Regions from separate parts of the Siminovitchia sp. FSL H7-0308 genome, predicted to be linked through region 2. Evidence: a T-box and tRNA genes for the amino acid it is inferred to sense, from the RefSeq annotation. Region 2 holds a T-box; the other holds one or more tRNA genes.
The links. The T-box of region 2 lies ahead of thrS (threonine--tRNA ligase). A T-box ahead of a tRNA ligase gene usually reads a tRNA of that ligase, here a tRNA-Thr.
Positions count from the first base shown of each region.

Region 1: it has a tRNA-Thr gene. The T-box ahead of thrS (threonine--tRNA ligase) is inferred to sense a tRNA for this amino acid. The anticodon was not compared.

Region 1 covers NZ_CP150282.1:3,975,262-3,979,686, forward strand. The annotation lists gene MHB50_RS18605 (hypothetical protein) at 1-587, opposite strand, end outside; gene MHB50_RS18610 (hypothetical protein) at 766-933, shown strand; gene MHB50_RS18615 (transposase) at 942-1,175, shown strand; tRNA gene MHB50_RS18620 (tRNA-Thr) at 1,848-1,920, opposite strand; tRNA gene MHB50_RS18625 (tRNA-Asn) at 1,922-1,996, opposite strand; gene MHB50_RS18630 (hypothetical protein) at 2,129-2,359, opposite strand; gene MHB50_RS18635 (polysaccharide deacetylase family protein) at 2,502-3,251, shown strand; gene MHB50_RS18640 (KinB-signaling pathway activation protein) at 3,312-3,992, opposite strand; gene gerD (spore germination lipoprotein GerD) at 4,140-4,425, shown strand, end outside.
Region 2 covers NZ_CP150282.1:992,996-997,420, forward strand. The annotation lists gene MHB50_RS04740 (replication initiation and membrane attachment family protein) at 1-9, shown strand, start outside; gene dnaI (primosomal protein DnaI) at 1-928, shown strand, start outside; gene MHB50_RS04750 (hypothetical protein) at 1,164-1,412, opposite strand; gene MHB50_RS04755 (putative sporulation protein YtxC) at 1,502-2,308, shown strand; T-box leader at 2,370-2,590, shown strand; gene thrS (threonine--tRNA ligase) at 2,634-4,425, shown strand, end outside.

The DNA of each region.
Region 1 (4,425 bases), 1.6 Mb from region 2:
TTCTCTACTTCAAACACGTTTGACAATAGATGATCCGGCCACATTTTCAAATCAATATTCGCTGTATACACTGGAATCTGGTCAACCGGAAATTGCTCATATAACTCATAAAAGGCATCTGATTTTTCCTCAATAAAAGAGATATATTGTTTACTCCCGTCCTCTTCCCATTCGACGATCAATTTTGGATAAATAATATACCATCTATTTGAGTCTGTCCCAACCGCCTGAGAATGTCTTGCAATATAAATTGCTGTAATCTCTTTAAAGGGAACCCACGTTTCTTCCATCTCCCCTGTTTCATCATTCTTCCATACATGGTGAACCGCCCCATCCTTTATTTCTCGTAAATCTGTCTGCAACGGCTGTGATTTCACTAGTTTAAATGAATAATGCAATACGATATATGTAATAAGTCCACTAACAAAAGGAATCAGACCGATTAATGGCTCGGAAGTAAAGAAAAAAATCCAGAAGGCCATGATCCCACATGCTAATGTCATCAAAGAAATAAAAAATATAATTCCATAAAGAAAACCTTTAGACTGTCTGGTAATTTTTTGTACATATTTGAAATCTGACCTCAATCATAATCCTCCTTGTAGTATTCTGGCTTTCATTTTTGCTATTACTTATCATGAGCATTTTGCACATTTTTTACATCAAGAACCATAAGGTTTTGAAAGGTATTAAAAAAGAACTTCACCCCTAATTTGTAGAATTTTGAAGTGACCAAACCACAAAATCCGTTAGGAGGAAGTCACATTGTATATTCTACAAGAAAGTCTATTTTCTTTTGAGGAATTGCAAATATTAGAGTCAAAAGATAAATTGCCCATCTTTTTTGGTGTTCTTGACTTGCAACCTTATGCGAAACACTTAAAAAGTTCATACCCCAAGGGGCTGAAGGGCATTCCAAGAAAGGGATATTAAGGGCCCTTATGGCTGCCCCGCTGGAAGGCATCAGTACTTTTACCGGTCTGTATCATCGATTGGACAAAGATAAACGTTTCCGTTATCAATGTGGCCTGGATATCAGTCGGCCTGCCCCTTCCATCTCTACGCTTAGCCGGGTGTTTGCGTCACTGACCAAAACTGGACTGGCGATAAAAATACCGTTTTCTTTGTCAATTATCTCACCTTTTCTGGAGAAAAAATGTCATCCTCCTCTATAAAATACGTGCATTCCTGTCACTTAGTTTCATTTTTTAACTTGTAACTATAGACGAACAACTGTTTTATTTTACTTTTGCCAATTTAAATATGACAAAGCCTGTATACTGCTTGATAGCATTACACAGGCCTTTCCTTGTGCATATATGTTTTTTTACAGTCCAAATCAATGTCCTCATGGTGGATGTTTGATTTTAACCAGCTGCAGGATCTACTTTTCAAGCTCTTTGGCTTTTTCCTCAACTCCTTAAAGAGCCTTTCAGATTCCTCCAGAGAGGACTTATATGAAGCACTATAACTGATTCCGAGCAGTTCCTTATCATCGAGATTTAGTCATCAAAGCAATCTCCCCATTTTCTCCGTTGATATCAAGAGAGATGGTCGGATCATTATTGGTATAACCTTGTCCCTTCTGATCAATGAGGGAGTGCATGCCAAAATATTTCCGAGCGCCTCGGCCACTGGGATATAAAAACAACTATGAATGTATATGGACATGCTCTCAAAATGCGACGAAAAAATTGGATGACGCACTGTCGAACCAATAAAGAACAATGAAAATCATCATGAAACAACGTTTCGCAGTCAAAATGTCGGCAAATTGGGGTTGAGGAAAGAAAAAAAGCGACTCCCGGAATACCCGGGAATCGCATTATATCCGCTATTGTAAACGAAGCTTCCAGCCGGGCTTGAACCGGCGACCTCTTCCTTACCATGGAAGCACTCTACCTACTGAGCTATGGAAGCGTGGCTCCGCAGGTAGGATTCGAACCTACGACCGATCGGTTAACAGCCGATAGCTCTACCACTGAGCTACTGCGGATTGTATACGAATAGACAATTATTATTATAACCATTTTTAAAAATTATTCAAGCGGTTTTTATTAAACAACCGCCAGGCGAACGATTTATACTTTAGCAAGCCTTCCCGGGCTTGTCAACGTTTTTTTAAAATTTACCGCTCCCGCCTTACGTTTGCTCTTGGAAGTATATATTTTATACATTCCCGATGATCCGCAACACGCTTAAAAAGGGTGAACAACGTACGATACCGCTCTTCCATCGCCCGTTTCACAATTGGTTCAAGGTGAACATTTTTAAGATCGAATAAGATTTCATCCATTTCTCTCTTTAAAAGATAAATGATTTCCTCTTTTTCCATATCATTGATTAACATACCGTGCATGATGACACCCCGTCTATATTTTTGTATTTATAGCTATATCCAAAAACATTTTGATCATACTTATTTTTCTTGCCGCTTTCAGGCATATGCCCCTTTCATTCAAGCATAGATTGTACAAGGATGAATGAAAGAGGATGATGAGATGAACTTTTTTATCACGCTGAGCGGCAAACGGGTGAAGCAAGGCTTTTTTATTATCATTATTTCTTTTTTTACAGCCCTCTTTTACTTCTCGCAAGCATCCGTGCACGTACCGGTTTTGTCGGGAAAAGATGGTCCCAAAGCCATTTACAAAGGCGACAAAGGAATTGCTTTAACTTTTAACATTGGCTGGGGCGATGTCCAGGCGGAGCCCATTCTGGAAATATTGGAAAAAGAAAAGGTCGAATCCGCCACCTTTTTCCTGTCAGGTTCATGGGCGGAAAGGCATCCGGATCTTGTTGAAAAAATAAAGAACCTGGGCTATGAAATCGGAAGTTTGGGTTACGCGTATGAGGATTACACCGAGATCGAAGAAGAAAAAATACGCAGGGATATGGATCGCTCCATAGAGGTGTTGAACAAACTCGATGTAAAAGAAGTCAAATTGCTCCGGTCTCCGACAGGCCACTTTGACAAGCGATCGTTGCAAATCGCAGATGAATTAGGTCTTACCATCGTTCATTGGAGTCTAAATTCCCAAGACTGGAAAAACCCGGGTGTTCAAGCAATCGTGAAGGAAGTACAGAAGGCGAGAAAAGGAGACATTGTTTTAATGCATGCGTCTGATTCCGCTACCCAAACAGCGAAAGCGCTCCCTGAAGTCATTTCCATTATTCGCGAAAAAGGCGAAATGGTCACGATTTCCCATCTAATCGCTAACGGAAAGGTAAAAACAACCATTATTCCATAATGGCCTAATCCTTGGGGCATAATCAGCGCTCCCCATCGATAACCGAGAAAAAGCGAACCATCACGTCCGGTTCGCTTTTTTCTTTCCCGAAGGGGCTGGCTGTGCTTTTTGCCTTTTGGCAGCACGGCTGGCAATTTCTTTTTCGGATAATCGGTTATACTTGGGCAGGATCAACAATTGGTAGGCATTACAAGGAATGAGCGTAAAAATCATTAAATATAGCCAATTTTCTTCGTTTGTCCTTAAAACAGGCAACCATTCCATGATCGTGATGACGATCATAAAAAATAAAGCGGAAACAAATGTCGTTTTTGCGGTTGTTTTTGCTTTGAAATAAGCGGTGACAAGCCCTGCAGCCAAAATAAAAATGGCTAATCCAATATATGGAAGCAAGCTCTCCCCTTCGCTTGCAAATGATGAAAAGCGCAAATATACAAGATCAAACAAGACAACAATGATCAAGAAAATTTGGACCGCGTTCCATAATGAAAGCGACCGAAAAATGCCCAGGCCAAATTGATGAATAAATAAGTAGGCGAAAAAACCAACCTGACTGACAACACTAAATATAAAGCCAACACCAACCAGCCATATAAAAGTGGATAAAATGGCACCGATATCAAATTTTGTAAAATATGGCTGAAATTCATTCCAGCGAATGACAAAGCCTAAAATGCCGGTAATGATACCACCTAAAAAAAGCGTTGTAAAGAAAAATCGTAACCAATTTCGGATCGTCACTATCGTGTTCCTCCAACAAAAATCTTTATTACACCGATTTTAACAATGTTTTATACAAAATGCCATTGCCCGGTGGAATATGCATAAATTCTTCACAAAATCCCATATTAAAACTATCGGGAACATATTAAGAAAGGAGCGTTCCTCATGAGAAAGGGAGTCTTGTTGCTCCTGGTGTGCATTATCCTTTTCATTTCTGCATGTGGCGGAAATGAAATGGAGACAGGACAATTGGATTATGACCAAACTAAAAAAATGGTCGTTGATATACTCAAAACTGATGATGGAAAAAAAGCGATTAAAGATATTATGACAGATGAACAAGTACAACAGCAGTTCGTTATGGACCAAGCCGTCGTCACCGAAACGATCGAGCAGTCCCTCGCCTCCAAAAAAGCGGAAGACTTTTGGAAAAAATCACTTCAAGATCCCA
Region 2 (4,425 bases):
AATCAATGATACATTAAGCAGGCTTTCCGGGGGAGAGGCTTTTAAAAGAAGGTTTGAAGATTTGAAGCAGGAAGTGCTACATCATCCCGATGTCCAAGCGTTTATCAGAGAAAACGCCGGACTCGTCACGAGAACCATGGTCGAAACCAACTTAATCAAGCTTTACGAATACATATCCCAAACAAAAAATTGCGCGGATTGTCCGGATCTTGCCAACTGTATGAATATGATGGAGGGATATGAACCTTCTCTCGTCATAAATGGCCAAACGATCGAGGTTCATTACAGGCCATGTGCCAAAAAGCTCATTGATGACGAGCGAAGAAAAACAGAAAAATTGATTAAGAGCTTTTATGTTCCGAAGGATATATTACAAGCATCCTTTGCCGATTTTTCTCTGGACAGCCCCGGCAGGATTGATGCTTTCGAATATGCGGAAAAATTTGCCGCCGAATTCGACCCGCAAAAGAAAATGAAAGGTTTGTTTTTATATGGAGGTTTCGGTGTCGGTAAATCTTATTTGTTGGGGGCAATTGCCAATCAATTGGCGGAAAAAGGGGTGTCCTCTTTTATCGTTTACGTCCCGGAGTTTTTCCGGGAAATGAAACAATCACTTGGCGATCAAACATTGAGTGAGAAGCTGGAGCTTGCCAAAAACGCGCACATCCTGATGCTTGATGACATTGGCGCGGAATCGATGTCAAGCTGGACGAGGGACGAAATTCTCGGCTCTATTTTGCAATACCGCATGCACGAACATCTTCCAACCTTTTTTACTTCTAATTTTGATTTTCAAAGTCTTGAACACCACTTAACTTATACCCAACGTGGTGAAGAAGAGAAGATGAAAGCCAAACGGATTATGGAGCGCATAAAATATCTTGCCAAGCCGATCAAACTTGATGGACCGAACCGAAGACATAAATAAGCCTGCATTTACCGGCCTGTCAAAAATAAAAAGCCCGCCTCCACCGTACTGTCAAAAAACAGCCTGTATCCTGACTATGCTTTGTGAAGGATGCAGGCTGTTTTCATGCTGCCCGCAGTGTAAAGTTAGGCCGCAGGATACATCTCCTGCTTCGTTTTGAATTGAAAACTCCAGGTATTTTCCATGTGCCAGATCTTTACGGTTCCAAATGGCGATCTTTAAACGTGGTTGCAAGTCAAGTCAAAAAACGAACTGCGCCATGTTTAAGCTTATTTCCAATGATTCCTTCTGGAGGAAAATCAAGCCCGACAAAAGCCCAGACAAACAAAACGGCAAGCCAAAGCCATGTTACAGATCGTGTTATTCCAATGAAATGAATAGTTGCTACTTGGCGAAAACGATGAAAAGCTGGCGACTTTTCCCACAAAAATCTCGCAATCCCGTTCCGCAGCTTTTTAACGGCGCCATTCCCAGTTAAATCCATCGCTTTTTTCATTCATTGGCATAGCGTGGACGTGCCCTCCATATACATATATCAGTGCAGTAAAGTTTTTGAATGAGGAGGGGGCCGTCTTGGAACTCATTTTTTTAACTGAAGAGGATGCTTGTCAGTTACAATCTTTCTTTACCAAAACGGGCGTACATTTATCCTATACAAAACAACAAAACCGTTATGTATTCTTTTTTCCGCGAGACGAAAACACGGATCGTTATGCAGAAGCTTTAACGGACTTTATTATAAATGTAAAAAGAGCCGAATTTTTGGATAAGATGTTGTCCACTCACTTTTTTTATGAGAATGAAGAGGAGCGCATACAAATTATCGACATTGTTACAGCGATGTGTTTGGGGAAACGAAAAGAACTGACGGCATTTACAGGCAAGATGAATGAGCATTCCATTGTTAAACAAGCTGTAATCGCCGTTTTTGAAACAAGTGATGCCGTTTTGTTTGATTCTTTGTTAACGTTTCGGCTGCAAGATTATTATGATGCGCTGAAGAAATATTTGTGTGTTGCCATTGATGAATATAAAATGGAGCAGGATTATCAAATGTTTGTTAGCATGCTCAGAGACTATTTACACAAGCAAGAGCCGAAAAAAAAGCTCGTTCACTTGTCACTAACGGACCCTGTATGTTTTTACGATGAAAACTCCAAAGTCATGACAAGGGATGAAGTCATGAAACTGGTGGATCGCCGCCTATTGTTCAATCATCCTGTTTATATTGACTCAGCCGTGATCGCTCCGCTTCTTTCCATCGCGCCTAATGAAATTTTACTTTACACCGATTCTGAGGAAAAAGCGATTATCCGTACATTGTTAAACATTTTTGAAGAAAGATTGAAAATTCTTCCTCTTGCCGATTTCCGTAAATGATCAGTCAACCCCTTGCATTTCCTCAAACAACGATCTATAATAACCTACATAATCATATCATGAAAAGGTTATGACAAGGACATGAGTGTTCACTTACGGTTTACAGAGAGGGAAGATGAAGCTGGGAGCTTCCCAACACGATTTGAATGCTTACCCCCTTGGAACTCCATTCTCGAATTTACAGTAGTGAATGGCGGAGACTTCCGTTACATCTTCTGAAAGTCATTGGCTGTTTGCCAATGAGAATTAGGGTGGAACCACGTGAACAAACTCGTCCCTTTCTGGGGGGCGGGTTTTTTTTATTTTGGAAAAGGAGAGGATAGCATTGACTGAACAACTACAAATTACTTTTCCGGACGGAGCGGTGAAAGAATTCCCAAAAGGAACGACAACTGAAGAGATAGCAGGGTCAATCAGCACGGGTTTACGGAAAAGTGCGATAGCCGGTAAACTGAATGGCCGTTTGCTCGACCTGCGGACACCGATCCAGGAAAATGGAAGCATTGAAATTGTCACGGCGGGCAGTGAAGAAGCACTGGAAATATTGCGCCATAGTACAGCACACTTAATGGCCCAGGCGGTTTCGCGGTTATATCCGGGCGTCAAACTCGGTGTCGGTCCTGTTATTGAAGGCGGGTTTTACTATGACATGGATTTGGATCATTCCTTGACACCTGAAGATTTGCCAAAAATTGAAAAAGAAATGAAAAAAATCATCAGTGAAAATTTGGAAATCGTACGGAAAGAAGTGGAGCGAGATGAAGCGAAAAAGCTTTTTTCCCATGATCCGTACAAGCTGGAATTGATTGACGCCATTCCGGAAGAGGAAAAAGTCACGATCTATGAGCAGGGTGAATTTTATGACTTGTGCAGGGGCGTACATGTTCCTTCTACAGGGAAAATAAAACAATTCAAGCTGTTAAGCATTGCAGGCGCATACTGGCGCGGTGACAGTAATAATAAAATGCTTCAACGCATTTATGGAACGGCGTTCTTTAAAATGAGCGAGCTTGAGGCCCATCTCAAAATGCTGGAAGAAGCAAAGGAGAGGGATCACCGCAAGATTGGAAAAGAGCTCAGCTTATTCACAAACTCGCAAAAAGTGGGACAAGGGTTGCCGCTTTGGTTGCCAAAAGGAGCAACGATCCGCAGAATTATCGAACGCTATATTGTGGATAAAGAAGTGGAGCTTGGCTATGACCATGTCTATACACCTGTTTTGGGCAGTGTCGATTTATATAAGACAAGCGGCCATTGGGATCATTATCAAGAGAACATGTTCCCGATCATGGACATGGACAATGAACAGCTTGTCTTGCGGCCCATGAATTGCCCGCATCACATGATGATCTATAAAAATGAAATCCACAGTTATCGCGAATTGCCGATTCGAATAGCGGAACTCGGCACGATGCATCGCTATGAAATGTCAGGCGCGCTTTCCGGCCTGCAGCGGGTTCGCGGCATGACATTAAATGATGCCCATATCTTTGTCCGGCCCGATCAAATCAAAGAAGAATTTATCCGGGTTGTTCAATTGATCGAAGAAGTATATCGGGACTTCGATTTAAAGGATTATTCATTCCGCCTTTCGTATCGTGATCCGGAAGATACGGAGAAGTACTATGATGATGACGAAATGTGGGAAAAAGCGCAGGCGATGCTGAAAGAAGCGATGGACGACTTGAACCTCGATTATTATGAAGCGGAAGGAGAAGCGGCATTTTACGGACCGAAACTGGACGTCCAAGTGAAGACGGCTCTCGGAAAGGAAGAAACGTTATCCACTGTACAATTGGACTTCTTGCTTCCTGAAAAGCTGGACTTGACCTATATCGGAGAAGACGGGAAGCAGCATCGTCCAGTTGTGATTCACCGCGGCGTCGTATCAACGATGGAACGATTTGTCGCATTTTTAATTGAGGAATATAAAGGTGCATTCCCAACTTGGCTTGCGCCTGTACAGGTCGAGGTGATTCCTGTTTCGCCGGATGTCCACTTCGACTATGCCAAACAGGTCACCGATACATTGAAAGCGAACGGCTTCCGTGTTGAAATGGATAAGCGCGACGAGAAAATTGGCTATAAAATCCGGGAAGCACAAATGCAAAAAATCC